3 regions of the Flammeovirga sp. AWQ4_249 genome follow, and region 3 is predicted to be linked to each of the others. Evidence: riboswitches for the same ligand, from Rfam matches in the RefSeq annotation. Region 3 holds a riboswitch; each other region holds the start of a gene.
The links. A riboswitch is a leader RNA that binds a small molecule or an ion and turns the genes downstream of it on or off. The one in region 3 is predicted to bind S-adenosylmethionine.
Positions count from the first base shown of each region.

Region 1: another riboswitch for S-adenosylmethionine. It lies ahead of ACXAHM_RS03880 (homoserine O-acetyltransferase family protein); the one in region 3 lies ahead of metH (methionine synthase).
Region 2: another riboswitch for S-adenosylmethionine. It lies ahead of ACXAHM_RS03685 (hypothetical protein); the one in region 3 lies ahead of metH (methionine synthase).

Region 1 is NZ_JBSWYJ010000003.1:63,697-71,513, forward strand. It holds gene ACXAHM_RS03875 (TonB-dependent receptor) at 1-2,317, shown strand, start outside; SAM riboswitch class I at 2,440-2,541, shown strand; gene ACXAHM_RS03880 (homoserine O-acetyltransferase family protein) at 2,667-3,704, shown strand; gene ACXAHM_RS03885 (hypothetical protein) at 3,790-3,969, shown strand; gene ACXAHM_RS03890 (CheR family methyltransferase) at 4,113-4,940, shown strand; gene ACXAHM_RS03895 (chemotaxis protein CheB) at 4,958-5,554, shown strand; gene ACXAHM_RS03900 (GAF domain-containing protein) at 5,606-6,643, shown strand; gene ACXAHM_RS03905 (PAS domain S-box protein) at 6,721-7,817, shown strand, end outside.
Region 2 is NZ_JBSWYJ010000003.1:15,820-23,636, reverse strand. It holds gene ACXAHM_RS03695 (MATE family efflux transporter) at 1-554, opposite strand, end outside; gene ACXAHM_RS03690 (cytochrome-c peroxidase) at 597-1,718, opposite strand; SAM-I-IV-variant riboswitch at 1,851-1,953, shown strand; gene ACXAHM_RS03685 (hypothetical protein) at 2,004-2,213, shown strand; gene ACXAHM_RS03680 (GAF domain-containing protein) at 2,257-3,138, opposite strand; gene ACXAHM_RS03675 (FtsW/RodA/SpoVE family cell cycle protein) at 3,547-4,743, opposite strand; gene murD (UDP-N-acetylmuramoyl-L-alanine--D-glutamate ligase) at 4,750-6,054, opposite strand; gene mraY (phospho-N-acetylmuramoyl-pentapeptide-transferase) at 6,057-7,271, opposite strand; gene ACXAHM_RS03660 (UDP-N-acetylmuramoyl-L-alanyl-D-glutamate--2,6-diaminopimelate ligase) at 7,299-7,817, opposite strand, start outside.
Region 3 is NZ_JBSWYJ010000004.1:41,967-49,783, forward strand. It holds gene metH (methionine synthase) at 1-3,695, opposite strand, end outside; SAM riboswitch class I at 3,796-3,903, opposite strand; gene ACXAHM_RS05115 (SusC/RagA family TonB-linked outer membrane protein) at 4,432-7,356, shown strand; gene ACXAHM_RS05120 (RagB/SusD family nutrient uptake outer membrane protein) at 7,394-7,817, shown strand, end outside.

The DNA of each region.
Region 1 (7,817 bases), on a different contig from region 3:
TGAATTACCGAATAATGAACCTGTCCCTTTTGCAACTGTTGTAATACAAGGCACATCTACAGGAGCTACTACTAAGGAGGATGGATCTTTTGAAATCAAAAATCTTAAACCAGGCTTATATAATCTTGTTGTTAATTATGTTGGTTTTGGACCAGATTCAAGAGAAGTAGAGGTCTCAAATTCTAGACCTGCAGTTGTTGATTTTAGATTAACACCTTCTACTCAAGAATTGAATGAAGTTGAAGTAATTGCAAATGGTTTTTATAAATCTGATGAATCACCAGTATCTGTACAAAGAATTGGGGTAACTGAAGTTAAAAGAGCTCCAGGAGCAAATCGAGATATCTCAAGAGTTTTACAATCCTTACCAGGTGTTGCATCAACTGCTTCATTTAGAAATGATATTTTGATACGTGGTGGAGCTCCAAACGAAAACAGATTTTATTTAGACGGTATAGAAATTCCTAACATCAATCACTTTGCTACTCAAGGTGCTTCTGGTGGACCTGTAGGTATGATAAATGTTGATTTCATTAAAGATGTTGAATTTTTCTCAGGTGCATTTCCAGCTGGTAGAGGAAATGCATTATCATCTGTGATGGAATTTACCCAAAAAGACGGTAGAACTGATGAACATACTACAAATGTTATTATTGGCACATCTGATATTGGTATTACATTTGAAGGACCGGTATCAGAAAAATCATCACTAATCGTATCGGCAAGACAATCCTATTTACAGGCATTATTCAGTGTTTTAGGTCTACCCTTTTTACCAACATATAATGATTTCCAATTAAAATATAAATACAAAATAGACCAAAGAAACCAAATTTCAATCATTGGACTTGGTGCTATCGATCAATTTAAATTAGCTGACTCTCCAGGTGATCCAACTGATGAAGATTATGAAGAAAACGTATATATCTTAAATAATACTCCAGAGCAATCACAATGGAATTATACAATAGGAGCAAAATATGAGCATTTCAGAGACAATTCAACATTTACATTTGTAGCTTCTAGAAACATGTTGAATAATGCTCAATATAAATATCCTAACAACGATCCTTCTCAACCAAAAACATATGATTATACATCACAAGAAGCTGAAAACAAGCTTAGATTAGAAGGCGTTACATTTACAAATGCAGGATGGACATTTAGTTATGGAGTAAACTATGAATATGCAATGTATAATAATAGAACAGACCAAACATTGTATGATTACTCAACCGGACAATTAGAGACTATTAATTTTAGATCGGATTTAAATTTAAATAAGTGGGGAGGTTTCGCTACAGTAAGTAAAAAGTTAATTCAAGATAAATTGACACTTTCTTTAGGAGCAAGAGTTGATGCAAATGATTATTCAGAAAGCATGAAAAACTTAGCAGATCAATTTTCTCCAAGATTCTCTGCATCTTATCAATTCACACCACGTTGGAGCATAAACTTTAATACAGGTATATATTATCAATTACCAGCTTACACTACTTTAGGTTATAAGGAAGGTGAAGATTTTGTCAACAAAGAAAATGACTTAACCTACATTCGTAATAAACAATTGGTTGGTGGTTTTGAATATAAAATTCCAGAGAAAAACCTAAAATTCACTTTAGAAGGTTTCGAGAAAGTTTACGATCAGTACCCATACTCAGTAAACAACCAAATTTCTTTAGCTAACCTAGGTGCCGATTTTGGTGTAATTGGTAGTGAAGAAGTAACAAGTACGTCTAAGGGTAGATCAAGAGGTATTGAATTTATGGCGCAACAAAAATTCTATAATGGTTTTTATGGAATATTCTCGTATACCTATGTAAATTCTGAATTTACAAATGCTAACCCTGATGAATATGCGCCATCTTCTTGGGACAGTAGAAATATCATTAGTTTAACTGGTGGAAAGAAGCTTGGTAAGAATTGGGAAATTGGAGCAAGATGGCTTTATGCTGGCGGAACTCCTTACACTCCTTATGATGTTGATGCTTCTATGGACAGAGAGGTTTGGGATGCAGAAAGAAGAGGTATAAAAGATTACTCTCAAGTAAACACTGAACGTCTTGGACCATCACATCAACTAGATTTAAGAGTTGATAAATACTACTACTTCGACAAATGGAGTATTAATTTCTATTTCGATATTCAAAATTTATATGGATATTCAGTAGAAGGTCAACCAATTCTTACTACAGAATTAAATCCTGATGGAACTCCAATGGTTGATCCAAATGACCCATCTAAGTATGTTCCAAAGTACATCGCAACTTCCAATGGTATAGTTCAACCATCTATTGGAATTATTGTAGAATTATAAAATTTTCAAAATAAACATCAAAAATCCTCATTTCTTATAATTAATGACATGAGGGTTTGTTTTTTTGTAAATTCTAGAGTTACTTTGAAATCACATACCATTTACATCTAGTAAGACGTAAGTGTTTATAAAGAAGAGGTAAGAGACTAGGCTCAAAGACCCTCTAGCAACCATCTACGAGAAAAGGTGCTACATCCTAGCCTAATTATTAGGGCATATAAACCAAGTATTGGACGTCTGAAAGTCATATCATTACATTCTGGTCAATAATATCCTAAAAGTTAAGCTAACAAAAAGGTCTAGCGTACTCTGTACATTCTTATTTATTTAAAAAGTAAAGAAATAGGTAATGCAAGAGCATTTATATACATATAATAATACCTTCAATTTAGAACTTGGAGGAACATTGAACAAATTAGACCTTTCGTATCAAACGTTAGGAAAAATTAATGAAGATAAATCCAATATCATATGGGTTTGTCATGCATTAACTGGAAATGCTGAAGTCTCAGATTGGTGGAGTGGCTTATTTGGCCATGAAGCAATTTTTAACGCTGAAGAACATTTTATTATTTGTGTAAATGTTATTGGTTCTTGCTATGGTTCAACAGGTCCATTATCCATCAATCCTACAACTAATGAACCTTATTTCGACTCATTTCCACAGGTCACAATAAGAGATATTGTTGCATCTCTTGACTTGTTAAGGAAACATTTAAAAATAAATAAGATTAATACTCTAATTGGCGGTTCATTAGGAGGTCAACAAGCTCTAGAATGGGCTGTATCTCAGCCAGACTTAATGGAAAATCTTATTATTTGTGCAACAAATGCAAAGCACTCACCTTGGGGCATTGCATTTAATGAGTCACAAAGATTAGCAATACAAGCTGATCCAACTTGGGGAGAAAAAGATGTCAATGCAGGAAGCAGAGGCCTTATTGCTGCACGTTCAATTGCTATGCTTTCTTATCGAAATTATAGTACATACGAGAAAACTCAAAGTGAATCAAGCAGTACAGAAACCACTGATTTTAAAGCTTCTTCGTATCAAAAATATCAAGGAGAAAAGTTATTAAAAAGGTTTAATGCTTACTCCTATTGGACTTTATCAAAAACAATGGATTCTCATAATCTTGGAAGAAATAGAGAATCAATTGAAAAGGCACTATCTAGTATAAAAGCATACACTCAAGTGATTGGGATTACATCTGATGTTCTTTTTCCAGTTTCCGAACAACGCTTTATTACACAACACATCCCTAACGTAACATACGAAGAGATAACCTCATTATATGGACACGATGGTTTTCTTGTAGAAACGAATAAAATTGCTGGAGCAATACGTTCATTTTTCAAACAAAAAAAGAAAAAGAAAATTGTTTAAGAAATTAGGCATACATTTTGTAACTTGTCTTTGCAAATGGTCATTAATGACTTCAAACGAGTATCAACATTAGGCTTAAGCTACAATGAAAAATATTAATAAAAGAATTCTATCATCAATTGCCCTATTCACTTTAGGTGCATTAGTATTTTCTTGTGCCCCTCAAGGTAGTGCAAGTGCGAGCTACTTCAAAAAAGAAAGAAAAAAGTATGAAATTATGGATCAACACTCTGAGTGTCCTCAACTTGTAAACACTAGAAAATAATTTCATTCTTTCAATGAATAGAATCCTTTTCTCTTTACATTAATGTTTGAGGAAAGGATTTTTTCATATCTATTTCTCCTGTCTTTAACAGATATTTTTTTAATTTAGAAAAACCATATTCTTATTATTTTTTTTAGCTAAGTATGCAAAGAGATCTTGAAATAGCCGAACTAAGAAGATTAACCCAATTTATTGACGATAATTTTGACTATGATTTCAAAAATTACGCTATGTCTTCTTTCACAAGAAGAGTAAGACGTGTTATTGAATTATATAAATTTAATTCTGTTGAAGCTTTAATTAAAAAGTTAAAATCAGAACCTACTTTTTTCCAGGAATTTGTCACAGAAATCACTGTGAATGTAACAGAGATGTTTCGCGATCCAACTTTCTGGACTTCCCTTCGAGATGAGATAATACCTGATGTAATTAAAGAACATAGGAAAATAAGCATATGGCATGCTGGCTGTTCTTCTGGTGAAGAAGTCATCTCTATGTGTATTTTACTTCATGAATTAAACTGTTTGGAAAATGCTACAATAATTGCAACAGATATCGATCATGCAATTATCAACAAAGCAAAAAAAGCTTCTTTTTCTTCAAAGAATATGGAGCTAAATAAACAAAATTATGAACGCTATGGAGGAAAGAATGATTTCTTTAACTATTTCGTAGAAGAAGGTGGATTCTTTTATATCAAACCTTCATTTATCGATAGAGTTTCTTTTAGAGTTCAAGATCTTGTAAAAGGTAATCCCTTCTCTAAATTCGATTTAATCCTTTGTAGAAATGTAATGATCTATTTTAATCAAACATTACAAAATGAGGTACTAAAAAAACTACATGGAAGTCTTTTTAAATATGGAAATCTTGCCATTGGTTCAAAAGAGTCATTAATATGGTGTGACATAGCAAATAAATTCGTTGTCGTTAATAACGAAGAAAAAGTATATAAGAAGATCAAAGATTAATCCCGAAGTTACACTAAATGGACACATCTCTTTTACATAAAAAATATAAAGGAATTGTCATTGGTGGTTCAGCGGGTAGTTTCAAACCAATCACTAAATTACTTGCAGATCTTCCAAAGGATTTCCCTATTCCAATATTTCTTTGTTTACATAGATTAAAACATGTGAGACATGGATTTATAGAAGCACTATCTATTAAAAGCTCAAAATCTATTATCGAACCATTAGATAAGGAAGCAATTAGAGCTGGAATGGTTTACTTAGCTCCTGCTAATTATCATTTATGTATAGAATTAGGAAATACTATTTCTTTATCAACAGAAGGCTTGATAAATAACTCGAGACCTGCAATTGATCTAACTTTTAAAACTGCAGCTTATGTTTTTAAAGAAAAAGCTATTGGAATTTTATTTTCTGGAGCAAACAAAGATGGTGCTTTAGGAATGAAAGCGATAAAAGAAAAAGGTGGTTTAACAATTATACAAGACCCCGATGAATGTACTATGAATACAATGCCTTTATCTGCAAAAAATGTAACAGAAATTGATTTTTGCTTAGAATCTGAAAAAATTATAAATTTTCTATTAGATTTATACAAGGCTTACCAAAAATAAACGTTACTAAAGAAGATTAGTTCATCTTGTTCAAGCAAACTAATAAGTATTTTGAAAGCAACACAAAAAAGAACAAATATAAGAGAGAAATCAATTCACACTGTATATAAAAAGCCTGCAATAATAGCAGCTTTAGTTTGTGTACTCATTTTCTCCGCAATTCTAATTGTAGAAAATCAATTACCTGGTACTACTAAAAAGTTATTTCTAGGTGACGGCCCTTATAATAGAGAAAACTATTTACTGACTTTTGGTTTCTTGGATTTAACGTCCATTATTCTTGTCATTTATTTCTCGATTAAGAACACACAGGTATTTAATATTATTTTAGGTATCTTATTTATATTTCTTTCTTTTTTCTCTACTTCGAGAATATATAATCTACCAGAAGTAATTTTAAATGCTCTTGAAAGACGTGACGATAAGACTTATGTACAAATAATGGATTTAAGTAGTTCTACATTTTATACTGTAGGCTTTACTTTTGCAATTCTTATATTCCTTTTATTCAGACTAATTTCGGAATTGATGAAAGATCCTGAAGATCACATCATTTATGTGCCTAAATATTATGCTAAAGAAGCTCAAAATAAAGAAGAAGAAGCAAAAGATACTTTTAGAGAAAGGGGACAATTAATTAAGAAAAATATTCAAGCATCTATTTTAAATACTAAAGAAGGTGAAGACAAAGAACAAACTTTACTAAACTCTATTTGTAGAGAATTTCAAGTTTCAACAGGTATTTATTATAAGACAACTATAATGGATGGTAAAAACATGATATCTTATTCTAAAGGATATTCATTTTATTTACCAGAGTCTCAAACCTTAGCCTTTGAATATGGAGAAGGTTTACCTGGTCAAGTTGCCTCAACACAATCTTCAATCATTTCAAATACTATCCCAGAAAACTATATCAAAGTAGTTTCTGGACTTGGTGACTCTGCTCCAAAATCATTAATGATTGCACCAATTTTAGACGCTGAATCTAATTTACTTGGCGTTGTTGAACTTGCCTCATTTAAAGATTTCTCTCCAGAAGACCGAGAAATACTCGACAAAGTAACTATTTGGTTTACTGAAGTTTAAAACATTCTAGAATACTATAGGAATTTATATATATGTTTTTTCAAGACTTAAAGATACGTACTAAAATCACTATAATAATGTTACTCGTTGTAACCATTACCGTAGTGACTATTAGTTCCCTATCCTATTTCCAGACAGAAAATTCTGTAGAAAGAAGATATTCTCAAACTTTTGATGTGATCAGTACTTTAAAAGCTGAGCAGATTGATCAAAAGTTCAAATACATTGAACAAAATCTTAAATATATGGCTAAGTCAGCATTAATTGTAAACAATGCTACTAAGCTAAAATATTTATATCAATCGAAAACGAGATCTTATAAAGACTCCACTTATTATGAAATAAAGAGAAAACTTGACAATGAGCTTTTCCCTAAACAGATTGTAAATGGATATTCTAATATTATAATTACCGATAACAAAGGTAATGTACTATACACAAGTTATACATTCCCTGCATCTGTAATTGTGGGAGATAGAAATAAGAAATTTGAAAAAATTATTAAAAAAGCAAAGACCAAAACTTATTTCTCTGAGCCATTCAATACTGAAAAAGGTGCACATATCTATGTTGTTTCACCTCGTATGAAGTCTAGATTCGGTGAATTAGGCCATGTTATCATTCTCTATAGTTTACATAAAAACATCTATCCTATTGTAGAAAATAGAAAAGGTTTGGGAGATACAGGAGAAATATTACTTTCTAGGCTATCAGATAATGCTTCAAATAATGTAACTATTATCTCCCCTTTAAAAGGAAGTTCAAATCTATTAACTGAAGTGATAAGTCTTGGTGACCCTGTAAACATTGCTGTACAAAAAGCGGCAAAAGGTGACTCCAAGGACTTTGGATATGATACCGACTGGAGAGGTAAAAAGACAATATCATATTGGAACTATATACCAACCACTAATTGGGGTATTGTTGTAAAAATTGATTATGATGAGATTAAAAGTGGCTTAAATGGCTTGATCAGAACCTTCTTTTATACAGCAATTGTCATAATATTCATATCAATGATGATTGCCGTAATATTCTCAAAATACTTAACAAGCCCTATCATAACATTAAAAAACCGACTAAACCTCATCGCTAAAGGTATCCTCCCTCATGAAGTAGTAAATCATATTCATAAAGATGAGATTGGTGAGATGTCGATGGCTGTTCAAGAAGT
Region 2 (7,817 bases), on a different contig from region 3:
ACAATGAAGATATAATCCAATATGATATTAGCAATCGCAACTAAAAGAAGTGATGTGAAACTTAAATTTGGCCTCCCGTCAACTCGAATAAAATAAGTAAGGGCATAACATGACATCACCGGTGTAAGTGCAATAATTACAGTCAAATAATCAATTACTATTGCTTTTATTTTTTCATCAGCTCCTAATATTAAAGCAATTTTTTCTGTGAATAATAGTCCGAAAATTGTAATAACGAGACTAAAAATACCTATGATTAATAAAATGGAAGTAAAAGTTGCTCTGGCTTTTTTTATATTTCCTTCACCAATAAACTTTCCACAAAAAACTTCCCCTCCTGTAGAAAATAAGATAGGAACACCAAATAATAAAGAATAAATAGGAGCACATAACGATACAGCTGCCAAAGCATCAGTTCCAACAAATTTACCAACAAACATTCCATCAATTATACCCGCAGATGTTATTGCTAACATGCCAAGTACAGTAGGTATTGAAAATGAAAAAAATATTGAAAAGATATTTCCTGTTAAGGCTTTATTGTTTTGACTCATTATTAATTTGTTGGAGCTTAGAGTCCTAAATTAAAGTATTATTTATTGATCTCCCAACTCTTCAAAAGGGTCTGAGTGTACTGGATTGTTCACAAATTCCTCATCGGTTAGCATATGAAGAAAGGCAAGAATAGCATTTTTTTCTTTTTGAGTTAAATGTAATTTTACTGGATCACCAGGGAAAATAGGTTCATTACTAGCTTCCGTAATCAAAGGATCTAATGTTCGACTTTCTTGAATATGTTCGTCATAATGTTCCAAAACTTCTTCTAGCGTATTAAACCTGCCATCATGCATATATGGAGCGGTAAGAGCGATATTTCTAAGTGTTGGAGCTTTAAATTTGCCTTTGTCAAATTCATTTTGAGTAACTCCTTTGATACCTTCTTTTAGATTAGCATCTGTATCTAGTCCATTATTATGAAATCCTCTAAAAGCTATAGGATCACCAGAGGTTAGCACACCTAAATGACAATCACCACAATTTCCACCTCTGATTTCACCAGCAATAGGATGGGTTAAGAATAAATCCATTCCCAATTTTTCTTCTTCTGTAGGAGTATAGGTACCTAAAATTAATCGATCATATTTAGAATTAGCGGAGATTAATGTTCTTTCAAACTGGGCGATGGCCTTACTTATATTTTCTGGAGTTATTTCAGGTGTTCCAAATGCGAGTTCAAATAAAGCAGGATATTTAGGATCATTACTTAGTCTTTCTGCTACCTCTTCAAGAGTCATGTCCATTTCCAATACATTTTGAATAGGGTCTAATGCTTGACTTTCTAAGCTTGCTGCTCTACCATCCCAAAAGAATTTTCCTGTCCACATGAGATTAACAGTTGACATACTACTAAATTCACCCACTCTTCCATGAATACCTTCCGCTTTAGCTTTCCCGTCAGTAAAAGCTAATTTTTGCTGATGACATGATCCACATGAGGTTGAAAAATCTCTAGAAAGTTGTTTGTCATAAAATAGCATACGCCCCAATTCAACTCCTTTTTCAGTCAAAGGATTGTCATCAGGTAATACAAATTGCTTCCCAAAGTGTTCTGGAATTTCTAGATTATAAGGTGAATTCTGTATCGGTTGGTTTTCTTCACAACAACTTCCGAACAAAATTGAGAGTATAGAAAAAAAGTAGATATATTTTGATTGCATGTCATCTAGGTTTGACATTAATTTACAACTAAATTGTGATATTTCAATATACCACAACAAATTCATTTCATGTTAATAAATAAAAAAAATCTTGATTTTATTTTAATGTTCTAGTAGACTTGCAGTAGTTAATTTAAACATCAAGAAAGCTATCTTATGATAGATACCAACCGAGCAGTAAAGCCACGGTGGTACAATAGATGTGGTCTGATTCATGACAAAAAAATAGAATCCCCTTCCAAAATTTTGATGTTTATAATGTTCAGTACTTAAAACATTATAAAAATGCTTACAAAATCTCCTTTTGAATTATCATTAGAAGAATGCTACGATGTATTAAAAAATCGTTTTGCAACTAACTCATTAGAAGTAAAGTATAGAAACCTGACAATGCTACAAGCTGAAAAATTATTAGGTATTCGAAATCCTCAAGATCATTCCCTTCCAAAATTATATGGCCATCATTTGCTAGCTAAAATTGAAGAAAAGTTGTAATGATAAAGAGCTACTGAATTTATTTCAATGGCTCTTTCCTTTTTTAAAAGAAACTGTTGATTACAGGATTTTTAAAGCAGAAATCTAATATTTTCTTGCGGTCTATGTTCTTTTTATCTTGAATGTTTTGGTTCGAAGAAACTGTAATATCTTTTGCAAAAACATCATAGGTATTCGTAGAGGAATTATAATGCACTTTGATTGCTAAAATCATGACTTTCTTTTTCTTTTTGATACGAATACTTCCTTTTTGAGACGTTTTTGTTTTCTGAGAAAGTATAAGTAGATCTTCTAATACATTGTAATCTTGATCGAAGACATAATCCATAATATGTTCTTTCGAAACACCAATTTTACTATCCCAAATGTAATTTCTCTTTTTGATATTCCACAGATGGTCAATTGTAATCAACATATCATACATATGCTTATTCACAGGAGTCTCAAAAATAGAATTGTTTTGTATATTATTTATATCTGTATTTTTCGATAATTTTCTAATTACTTTCCCAAAAGTATCTACCACAGGTTTCATTCTAAGGGAAAATTGTTGACCGAATCCTTTTTTACGATCATTCAATCCTAAAACAGCAATAAGATGATCATCTTTGTGAATTGGGATTAATATATTGGAATACCATGGGAGATTTTTTTCAGCTCTATCTTTATCAAAAGAAAAAATTGGTTTTTTGATATAGGGAATGTCTTTAAGGTATTGATATGCTTTTGAAACATTGACTTCTAAAGGATTTTTTAATAATGCCTTATCAAAAGGATTAAAACCATTTGAAGGTTTTTTCTCCACTAAGTACTTATAGTTCAGAACTCCATCTTGTTGATCAACAATTCCAATAAAACCATATTTACACTGCGAGAAAGAAACAATCTTATCTAGGCTTTTTTGCAATATTTCAATTAACCCCATTTCATTAATAATGAGATGGTTCTCAATTGAGGTTACTAAATTTTGAATATGATTGTTTAATGGAGTATGCACAGTAATTCACAAGATTTGGTTGATACTGTCTAAACATAAAAAAGAATATTTGAGTTGATTTTAATCCTTTTTGCTAAAGGATCTTATGTAATAGTTTTAGGTATTAATGGGAAAGTTTAGTTATAAAAATATGAATTAGTGTTCCTAAATCACTTTTATTATTAAACTTATAATGTCTAAATTGAGCTTTTTTTGATATTAATTGATGTTTTTCTTATAAAAAGAATGAAACCTTACATCTGTAATAATTGTGTTTGTTACAATATGAAAAAAAGGTCTTCAGCATATTTTTTATATACTAAAGACCTTAATAAGGATAATTATTTCAATATTTTCTTAAGGTTTTAATCGAACATTTCTTGGACGATTTGTTCCTTCTTGCCCTTTTCTTTCTTTGGCTCTTTCTGCTCTTTTTAATCTTACTTCTTCAGAATCTTCTTGTGTTGATTTACTTACACTTAGGATAATTCCAACAGTCATCCCTGTAAAGAGTAAAGATGTACCACCCATACTGATCAATGGTAATGGTAGACCTGTCAAAGGTAATAAACCAACTACAACTCCCATATGTACAAAGGCTTGTAAGATTAAACTAAAGGTCAACCCTGCTGCTAAAAGCCCTCCAAAGGCTTTCTGGGAATTGGCCACAATAGTCATACCCCGATAAAGCAGTGTGAGATAAAGTCCAATGATAAGAATTGCTCCAATTAAACCATATTCTTCGACAATAATGGCAAACACAAAATCGGAATAGGAGTGTGGTAGGAAGTTTCTTTGTGTACTATCTCCAACTCCTTTACCCCAAAGACCTCCAGTAGAAATTGCAATATAAGATTGTTCAGCTTGGTAAGGTACATCCGTTTCACTCATAAACGAAGAAATACGACTGACTGCAGTACCTCCACGTTGTCCGAATTGATAAACAAAGAGTCCTGCTAACGCTCCAATTACAACTAACATGAAAAGGTATTTGACAGGTACACGACCTATAAATAACTGAAGCATTATCGTTAAGAATAACAAAGAAGCAGTTGAAATATCAGATACACCAATCAATCCACAGATAATACCTGTCCAAATTAATAGGGGAACAATTGCTTTATTAAATTCACCAATATCACGTTGCCTTTTCCAAAGCATTGAAGCCATGTTCGTAATTAACGCTAAACGAGCTAAATCAGAAGGTTGAAAAGTAAAATTGATTATAGGGATGTTAATCCATCGAGATGCACTGTTGATTTCAGACCCGAATAACCAGGTAAAAATCAATAATGGAATAGATAGAAGTAGTGCATACCTTGACAATCTTGAGTAGTAGACATAATCAATTCTATGACAAACAAAAGCACCGATTAAACCAATAAAAACTAAAGTAGAGTGACGTAATAAATAATGTTCATTATCTCCTCCAGCTTGCATATAGGCCAATGATCCTGTCGCACTATAAACCACAAGTACAGAAAACATTGAGAGTGTAATCATCACACCCCATATTACTTTATCTCCTTCTAGTTTTTTTAAGATTTTATCCATAGTATCTTACTTTATCTCTTCTACAGCTTTAATAAATTCATCTCCTCTTGCCATGTAGTTTTTGAATAAATCAAAACTTGCACAAGCAGGTGACAGTAGAATTACTTCGTTTGTGTCTGTATATTTTTTCGCAAGTTGAATAGCTTCTTTCATGTCCTGAGTTTCTTCTGTTGGTATAATAGAAGAGAAAGAAGCTATTAATTTGCTATTGTCAACTCCTAAGCAAATCAATGCTTTTACATTGTTTTTTACGATATCTAATAATGGAGTGTAGTCATTTCCTTTATCTGTACCACCGGCAATCCAAACGATAGGGTCTTCAAAACTCTGAAGTGCAAATAAAGCGGCTTCAACGTTTGTTGCTTTTGAATCATTGATATAGGTAATACGATCAATAGTATCCACTTTTTGTAAACGGTGTTTTTCACCTACAAAGGAAGGTAACGCTTTTTGAATTTTATCTTGAGAAATACCTGCGTATAATGCTGTTAATATAGCAGCACTCATATTCCAAGCATTATGAGGACCTTTTAGAGGTAAATCGTTAAAAGACAATATATCTCCTTGGAAAGGAATTTTTAATGTATCTTCTTCAAGAAATGAATTAGAAAAAGGAACTAATTGAGGTGAAACTGTTCTTTTTTGAACCTCCTCATTTGTAATTTTATCATCAGCACCATAGATGAAAAAGTCATTTTTAGTACTGTTTTCTATAATTCTGAATTTAGAATCAGCATACTTTTGAATATCATAATCATATCGATCCAAATGATCAGGAGTGATATTTAAAAGTAATGATATATGAGGATGGAAATCAATAATATCATCCAACTGAAAACTACTGATTTCTAACACATACCAATCAAAATTATTTTCTAATACTTGTTTTGCAAAGCTAATTCCAATATTACCTGCTAAACCTGCATTAATTCCAGCTTTTGTGAGTAAATGATGGATTAATTTTGTAGTTGTTGTCTTCCCATTTGTACCCGTAATCGCAATCAATTTTGCCTCTGTAAATCTAGATGCAAATTCTATCTCAGAGATAATTTCACAACCATTCTTTTTTAATAACTGAATAATTGGAACAGTATCAGGAATACCAGGAGATTTTACAACAACTTTTGGTGTTTTTGGAGCTAAATCATGACTACCTTCTTCAAAAGCAATTTCATTTCCCGTCAGCGTCTTTTTTTGTTCTTCATTGATTTTACCAAAGTCAGAAACAAACACCTTATAACCTTTTGCTTTTCCTAGTAAGGCAGCACCAACACCACTTTCTCCAGCACCTAAGATTAATAATTCATCCATTATTATCTGATTTTAAGTGTTAGAATTGTCGTGATAGCCAATAAGATACTGATGATCCAGAAACGGGTTACAATCTTTGGTTCAGGGATATCTTTTTTCTGATAATGATGGTGTAATGGTGCCATCAAAAAGATACGTCTACCTTCACCGTATTTTTTCTTTGTGTATTTGAAATAAAATACTTGAATGATCACCGATAAGTTTTCTATTAAAAAGACACCACAAAGAAGAGGTATCATTAATTCCTTTCTAAGAACGATGGCCAATGAAGCGATAACACCACCTAAAGCTAAACTACCTGTATCTCCCATAAATACTTGGGCAGGGAAGGCATTGTACCATAAGAAACCAATACAAGCACCCACTAGAGCAGTTGCGAAAATTGAGATCTCTCCAGAGTTAGGAATATACATGATATTTAAATACTCTGAGAAAATGATGTTACCAGATAGATAGGCAAAAATGGCTAGAACTGTAGCGATAATTGCTGATGTTCCTGCTGCTAATCCATCAAGTCCATCTGTAATATTGGCACCATTTGACACCGCTGTAATGATGAAAATTACAAGTATTACATATAGAATGTGAGAAACCGTCGTATTGTTGAAGATTGTCTCATAGTTAAATTCATTGTTCTTTAAGAAAGGAACTGTCGTTTCTAATGTCCTTAGATCTTCATAATCTACACCTTCAACATATTCGTAGACTTGTTTCGAACGGTCTAGGTTTTCAGAGAATTGACGAACTTTTACATCTTCATTAGAAACTAAAGTTATTCCGACAATCAGTCCTAATCCTACTTGACCAACAATTTTAAAGCGTCCACTTAATCCGTCTTTATTCTTTTTTACCCTTTTTAAATAATCATCCAAGAAACCAATAGTTCCTGTCCAAAGAATTGTAATCAATAGAAGTTGAATATAGACATTGCTCAAATCAGCAAATAATAAAACGGGAAATACAACGGCTCCAATGATGATGATACCACCCATAGTAGGAGTGCCTTGTTTTTCCATTTGTCCAGCAAGGCCGAGGTTTCTGATGATCTCGCCCATTTGTAACTTTTGAAGTTTTTGAATGATTGGTTTACCAAAAAATCCTATATGTAAAATAGAAAAAATGGTAGCCATCATAGCCCTAAAAGTAATGTATCGGAAGAGACCGGCTCCCATTATGTCGTATTTGTCGTGTAAGTATTCAAATAAATGATATAACATATTTCTAATTTCTTAAGATCGCACTAATTAATTATTAAAAGCTTTGAAAAGTTCCTCTTTATCATCAAAATGATGGCGAACTCCTTCTATTTCTTGGTAAGTTTCATGTCCTTTACCAGCGACAAGTATAATATCTCTTGGCTCAGCCATTTCTACTGCTTTCTGAATTGCTTCTCTTCGGTCAACGATTACCGTTGTTCTTTTTGCTTGAGTAGGAGAGATCCCTTCTTCCATTTCTTCAAGAATATCTTCTGGTGATTCTGTTCTTGGATTGTCAGAAGTTAGAAAAACAACTTCACTCAGCATAGCGGCCGTTTTTGCCATTACGGGACGTTTTGCAGCATCTCTATCTCCTCCACATCCAACAACTGTAATGATTCTTTCGCCTTCTTCTCGAATATCTCTAATAGTTTCCAATACATTTTCTAATGCATCTGGAGTATGAGCATAATCTATAATGCCTCTAATATTGTTTTTGGAAACAATTTGTTCAAAACGACCTCTAGCAGGACGTAATTCTGATAATGCTTGAAGTGTTGTCAATTC
Region 3 (7,817 bases):
CTTGAATTTTCATTGCCGAAGTACCATCCACTTACAGAAGCCGCAGGTGTCATAGCATAACTTTCAGTTAAAGAAACCCCAATATTTTTGGTTACATCTAGCATCGCAAAAAGTTTGTCCTTTTCTGTATGATCAGGACAAGCTGGATAACCTGGAGCAGGACGAATACCTTGGTACTTTTCGTCGATTAAATCCTCATTAGAGTGAATTTCATCTTTTGCATACCCCCAAATTTCCTTTCTTACTTTCTCGTGCATTAATTCTGTAAATGCCTCTGCCAAACGGTCTGCTAAAGCTTTTACCATGATACTGTTGTAATCATCATGATCAGCTTCAAATTTCTCAACTAACTTCTCTAACCCTAGACCAGCAGTTACTGCAAAACCTCCAATATAATCTCTTCTACCAGATTCTTTTGGTGCTACAAAATCACTCAAACAGAAATTTGGTTTACCTGCAGCTTTCTTATTTTGTTGACGTAAATGACATAATAAACCTGTTTGAATATCTCTATTTTCTCTGTAGAAAGTAGAATGATGATGTTCAGCATCTGGTAATTCTACATCTTCATCTTGATAAGCATACAATGCAATATCATCATCATTGACACTGTTTGCAGGGAAGAATCCTACTACAGCATTGGCAGTTAATGATTTTTCAGCAATCAGTTTATCCAACATTGCTTTTGCATCATTGTATAACTCTGTTGCTTGCACTCCTACTACCTCATCTTTAAGAATTGCAGGGAAACGACCTGCTAATTCCCAAGTTTGGAAGAATGGTGTCCAATCTAAATATTTTGCAATCTCTCCTAAATCATAATCATTAAATGTTTTCACACCTAAGAATGATGGTTTTGTTATCGGAGTAGTTTCCCAATCAATTTGAACTTTGTTTTTTCTCGCTTCTTCAATCGGCAATAATTTCTTTGCACTCTGACGCTTAGCATGCGATTCTCTTAGTTTTGCATATTCTTCTTTGAATTCTTGAATCACACCTGCGCGGTATTCAATATTATCAGAAGTATAAGCTGAAGCGATCGGAACTGATTTCGATGCATCTAATACATGCACTACAGAACCAGAATATTTAGGGTCAATTTTTACTGCCGTATGGATTCTAGAAGTCGTTGCACCTCCGATCAAAACAGGAATATCAAGACCTTGACGTTCTAATTCCTCTGCAACATAAACCATTTCATCTAATGAAGGTGTAATCAACCCTGAAAGACCAATTACATCTACTTTTTCTTCAACAGCAGTTCTAATGATTTTATCTAATGGCACCATTACCCCAAGATCAATGATCTCAAAGTTATTACAAGCTAATACTACACTTACGATGTTTTTTCCGATATCGTGTACATCACCTTTTACAGTCGCCATTAAAATTTTACCTGCTGAAGATGAACCTGCTAATTCAGGGTTCTTTGCTTTCTCTTCTTCAATGTATGGAATCAGAATAGCTACCGCTTTCTTCATTACACGTGCAGATTTCACTACTTGAGGAAGGAACATTTTACCTTCACCAAATAAATCACCTACTACGTTCATGCCATCCATTAAAGGACCTTCAATCACTTCAATAGGTCTGTCAAATTTTTGACGAGCTTCTTCAACATCTTGCTCAACAAATTCTACTAAACCTTTTACCAAAGCGTGAGAAAGTCTTTCTTCTACAGATTTCTCTCTCCAAGAAAGATCTACCTCTTTTTTCTTGCCTTTTGATTTTACAGTTTCAGCAAAATCTACTAAACGCTCAGTAGCATCTTCTCTTCTATTTAAAAGAACATCTTCAACGTATTCTAATAAGTCTTTAGGAATCTCCTCATACACTTCCAGCATACCTGGGTTGACAATACCCATATCCATACCTGCTTTACCCGCATGATACAAGAACACAGAGTGCATTGCTTCTCTAACAGCATTATTACCTCTGAAAGAGAAGGAGATATTAGATACACCTCCACTTACTAAAGCATGAGGAAGGTTATCTTTGATCCACTTTGTACCCTTGAAGAAATCAACAGCATAATTGTTGTGCTCTTCGATACCTGTAGCAACCGCCAAGATATTCGGGTCAAAGATGATGTCTTGTGGAGGGAAACCTACTTTATTTACCAAGATATCATATGAACGAGCACAGATTTCTTTTCTTCTCTCGAAGTTATCAGCTTGTCCTTCCTCATCAAATGCCATTACAACAGTTGCAGCACCATATTTTTTAATTAATGTCGCTTTTTTGATAAAGTCTTCCTCTCCCTCTTTTAAAGAAATAGAGTTCACAATACCTTTACCTTGTAATGTTTTTAAGCCAGCTTCAATGATTTCCCATTTCGAAGAATCGACCATGATTGGAAGCTTAGCGATATCAGGCTCAGAAGCAATTAGGTTCAAGAAACGTGTCATGCACTCTTTAGAGTCTAACATTCCTTCGTCCATGTTGACGTCAATCACTTGTGCTCCACCTTCTACCTGATGTCTTACCACTTCAATAGCTTCTTCAAATTCTCCGTTCTCAATTAAACGACGGAATTTAGCTGAACCCGTTACGTTAGCTCTTTCACCAACGTTGACAAAAATGCTATCAGGCTTAATAGTTACAGGTTCCAATCCACTTAACCTTTGGAAAGGCTCTTGAGTAGGAATTTCTCTAACTTTTGCTTCGCTAAATGTTTTGGCAATTCCTGAAATATGATCAGGTGTGGTACCACAACATCCACCAATGATATTCACTAATCCATCAAAAGATTCCAAGATTTTACTCATCTCTTCTGATGTTTGGTCGTACTCACCAAATTCGTTTGGTAGACCCGCATTTGGATAAGCAGAAACGTTTACGTCTGCTACACGAGATAATTCTTGAATATAAGGACGAAGTAAATCGGCACCTAAAGCACAGTTCAAACCAACACTGAACAAATCAGCATGACGGATTGAGTTCCAGAATGCTTCTACTACTTGTCCTGAAAGTGTTCTACCTGATGCATCGGTAATTGTACCTGATACCATCAATGGTAAACGTTCTCCTTTATATAAATTAGGAAATTCATCCTCTCTTCCCGCAGGAACTGCAGAAGTTACATTTCCTTCTTCAACATCTGTGAAATACTTATCAGCAGCAAATAGAGCCGCTTTACAGTTTAAGGTATCAAAAACTGTTTCAATTAAAATGGTATCTGCCCCACCTTCAGCTAAACCTTGAACTTGTAAATAATAAGCTTCTACTAAGTCATCAAAAGTTACTGCTCTATAACCTGGATCATTTACATCTGGAGAGATAGAAGCCGTACGGTTCGTTGGTCCAACAGCACCTGCAACAAAACGTGGTTTATGAGGTTCTTTTGCGGTAAATTCATCTGCAGCTTCTTTAGCTAATTTCGCAGAAGCATAGTTCAATTCATAAACATCAGCTTCCATTTGATAATCCGCCATGGCAATCGTAGTTCCACTGAAAGTGTTTGTTTCTACGATATCTGACCCTGCCTCGAAATATTGTTTATGGATATCTCTAATAATATGTGGCTGAGTTATCGACAACATATCATTATTTCCTTTTACATCACACGGGTGGTTTTTATATCGATCTCCTCTATAATCCTCTTCTCCTAATTTGTGTCTTTGAATCATGGTACCCATAGCACCATCTAAAATCAACACACGCTCTTTGGCTAACTCGTTGAGCTTTTTTGACATAAGTATTTTCGAAAGTTACGTTTCACATGTCTCATCCATTGATAAGACTAAAACGTGCTTAATAAATTTTTAGAGATAAGCATTTGGATCAAATGCATTTAGCTCATCTTTCTCGGACACCTCCGAAGCGGGAATTGGCACCTTTCGCTGGGAACAACGGTTGCCATGACATCTACGAGCCCGTTCTCTCTGTCATTCTTGATAAGCACGCCGCAAGATAGTCAGTTTTTTAGAAATTTGAATAGGAAAATGACATAAAATAAGGGTTATCAATAAAAAAACATGACTTTTTTTACTTTTTTTAAAATTTTACCTACACAGGAAATGTACAACTTTTAAAGCGTATTTTAGACAATTTACAATATTACCGAAACAGATTGCGCAACAGGTTTCTATCGTGTATTTTAATTCGTTATGAACATATAGCAACCGGTTGAAAAGAAGAGTTTGTTAAAAATAAATTCACTTTCATTTATCACTTAAAATATTTCAATTTAAGGCATCAAAAAGGCTAATTTGATGATCATCTAACATTTGCAAAAGCAAAGATTTACTCCGAGTATTGTAGAAGAACAATAGCTCAAATCTCGAGATCTACACTAATTTAAATTACTAAAGCAGCTTACTGTATCTATTACTTTGGAATGAAAGCAATGAAATGAAAATGAAAAAATCGTAGGGAACAATTATGTTACTTACACTCTCTTCATTGCCTGTAAAAAACCGCTTTTAACAAATGAAAAAAAGATTACAACTATTCAGTTTTGTATCTGTACTTCTATTTCTAAATTTTAGTGCATTTGCACAAAATAGAACTATCTCAGGTATTATTAATGACGAAAACAATGTACCTCTTCCAGGTGTCAACGTAATCGTAAAAGGAACAACTTTAGGGACAACAACAAATTTTGAAGGACAATTCAAGTTGGATGTTCCGGAAAATGCAAACACTCTTTCTATCACTTACATTGGTTATTTTGACCAAGAAGTTACCATTGGCAATCAATCCAACTTCACTATTCAACTAAAAGTGGATGCCGAACAACTTGAAGAGGTTGTGGTTGTTGGTTATGGTCAAATGGAAAAGAAAGATGTCACTGGTGCAATGGCCTCAATCAAAGCTGATGATTTCAACCAAGGAGTGATGGCCTCTCCTGACCAATTAATTCAAGGTAAAATTGCAGGTGTTCAGATGACTCCTTCATCAGGTGAACCAGGTGCTGGTGTGAACATTAGAGTTCGTGGTGGTACTTCTCTAACTGCATCAAACGAACCGCTTTATGTAATTGATGGTTTCCCTATTGACAATACTGCATCTGATCCAGGTACAGCAGGTGTCTATTCAGCTTCAGCTGCCAAAAACCCTTTAGCAAGTATCAACCCTAATGACATTGCGTCTTTTGATGTTTTAAAAGATGCTTCAGCAACCGCTATTTATGGTGCTAGAGGCGCCAATGGTGTCATTATCATTACAACAAAGAAAGGAAAAGAAGGGAAAGCAAAAGTAGATTATGATGCTTACTTCGGTGTTTCTCAAATTGCTAAAAAAGTAGATATGCTTTCTGCTTCAGAGTATAGATCTGCTACTGCTGCTGAAGGTTCTAACCCAATGGATTTAGAAGCGAATACAGATTGGCAGGATGTAATGACTAGATCTGCTATTACTCAAAATCATAATGTTGGGGTATCTGGTGGCACAGCAAATACACAATATAGGTTCTCCATAAATTACTTAAACCAAGAAGGTATTATGATCAATTCTGGAATGGAAAGAATTGGTGGACGTATGAATATCACACAAAAATTAAGTGAGAAAGTGACTATTGGTGCTAATATGATGGGTGCATTCACTAAAAATAATAACTTACCTTATGGTGTTGGTGGCGCATTAGATGGCGGAGTAATTAATAATATGTTACGTATGTCTCCTCTTTTACCGACAGATTTCTCTTCTTCAAATCAGCTAGAAAAGAATCCTTACATTATGGCAAATAGTGTTCGTGATTTCACAAATACACAACGCTTATTAGGTAATGCTTTTATCGAAGCTGAGTTACTTCCTGGACTAACGGGTAAATTAAACTTAGGCGGAGATATTACTTCAGCAAAAAGAAATGCTTATTTACCGGGAACAATTGAATGGGTAGGTACCGGAAATGGCTCTGCAGATGTTCGTAATAATTTCTTACACAACACTTTACTAGAAGGAACATTAAACTACACAAAAGACTTTGGTGATTTAAAATTAAATGCTTTAGCAGGTTACACATATCAAGAATTTGGTCGTGAATTTAATTCAGCAAATGCGACAGGTTTTGATATTGATGAAACAGCAGAACATAACTTAAATGCCGCAAATGGTACTGTTCTAGTAGGTTCTTATAAAGAATCAAGTAAGTTAATCTCATGGATTGGTCGAGCAAACGTAAGTTTTAAAGATAAGTATGTAGTCACTGCTACTGTTCGTGCAGATGGATCTTCTCGCTTTGGTGCAAATAACAAATGGGGTGTTTTCCCTTCGTTTTCTGCAGCTTGGAGATTATCTGAAGAAGATTTCTTAAAAAACAGTTCAGTGGTTAGCAATCTAAAAATGAGAGCTGGATGGGGTGTTACTGGATCTCAAGAAATTGGCAATTACCGCTCACTTCCAACACTATCAGGTGATAAAGGATATAGTGCAGTAGGTATTGGATCTGGAGTAACTTATAACAACTATGCGAATCCAGATTTACAATGGGAAGAAACTACTCAAATTAATTTTGGTTTTGATTATGAGTTATTCAATGGAATCGTTTATGGTACTTTAGATTTTTATCAAAAAAATACAGACAATTTACTCTTAGAATTACAAGCTCCTCAGCCAGCTCCTGTTGATGTTTATCTTCAAAATGTAGGTGAGCTAAGAAATCAAGGTATAGAAATTTCTTTAAATACAGTGAACATACAAAAGAATAACTTCACTTGGGAAACAGGAATCGTTGCAGCATATAATGAAAATGAAGTACAAAATATTGGTGACTATGATGAAATCTTAACAGGTGCTGTTGGTGGTCGTGGTCAAGTAGGTCAGTTCTCTCAAGTCATCAAAGCAGGTCTTCCTTATGGTACTTTTTATGGACCAAAATATTTAGGTCTTGATGAAAGTGGAAATGCTATGGTTTCTGACGAGAATGAGGTATTAGGGCAAGCATTACCAAAATGGACTTTTGGCATCAATAACACTTTACGCTATAAAAAATGGGATTTTAATTTCTTTTTAAATGCAGCTACTGGACATCAGGTTTTCAACAATACTGCTCTTGAATTCTCTTCTACAAACGATTTATACGGTGAAAACAGTACATATAATGTAGTAAAATCAGCAGTCGATGAAGGTATTCGTCAAACTGGTTACAATTCAAGATTTATCGAAGATGCAACTTTCATTCGTTTATCGAACATGACGCTTGGGTATACTTTCGATATGGAACAGGTAAAGTTTGTTAGAAACCTAAGATTGTATGTTTCAGGTCAAAACTTATTCGTCATCACAGATTATTCTGGTTATGACCCTGAAGTCAATGCCCCTGCTGGTGGAAGTCAAGTGCCTCCTATTGGTATTGATTACAACAACTATCCTGCTGCTAGAACATTCATTGGTGGCTTATCTGTAGGATTCTAATTGAAATACAATCAAAATTCCCTTTAAAGAAATTATTATGTTTAAAAATAAATTAATGATTGCACTTGCTGCAGGTGCGTTATTATCCTCAACTTCATGTACAAACCTGGATGAAAAACTGTATAGTTCTGTAACGGACGAGTATTTCCAAAATCCAGATAATTTACCATCCGCTGTTGCTCCAGTATATGCTTCTCTGCGCTCTTTTTATCACCATGAAAATGCTTGGGGATTTGCTCAAGTTTGTTCTGATGAAACATTAGTGCCGACACGTGGTGGTGACTGGTATGATGGAGGTAAATGGCTTCAATTAAATGCTCATACTTGGAATGCGAATCATCCACATTTACCAGGTTTATGGAATGCTCCATATACAGGAATTGCTCGTGCGAATGGTTTGATTGAATCTCTACAAGGTTTTGAACAAACAGAAGAAATTGTCTCAACAACTAGTGAAGTAC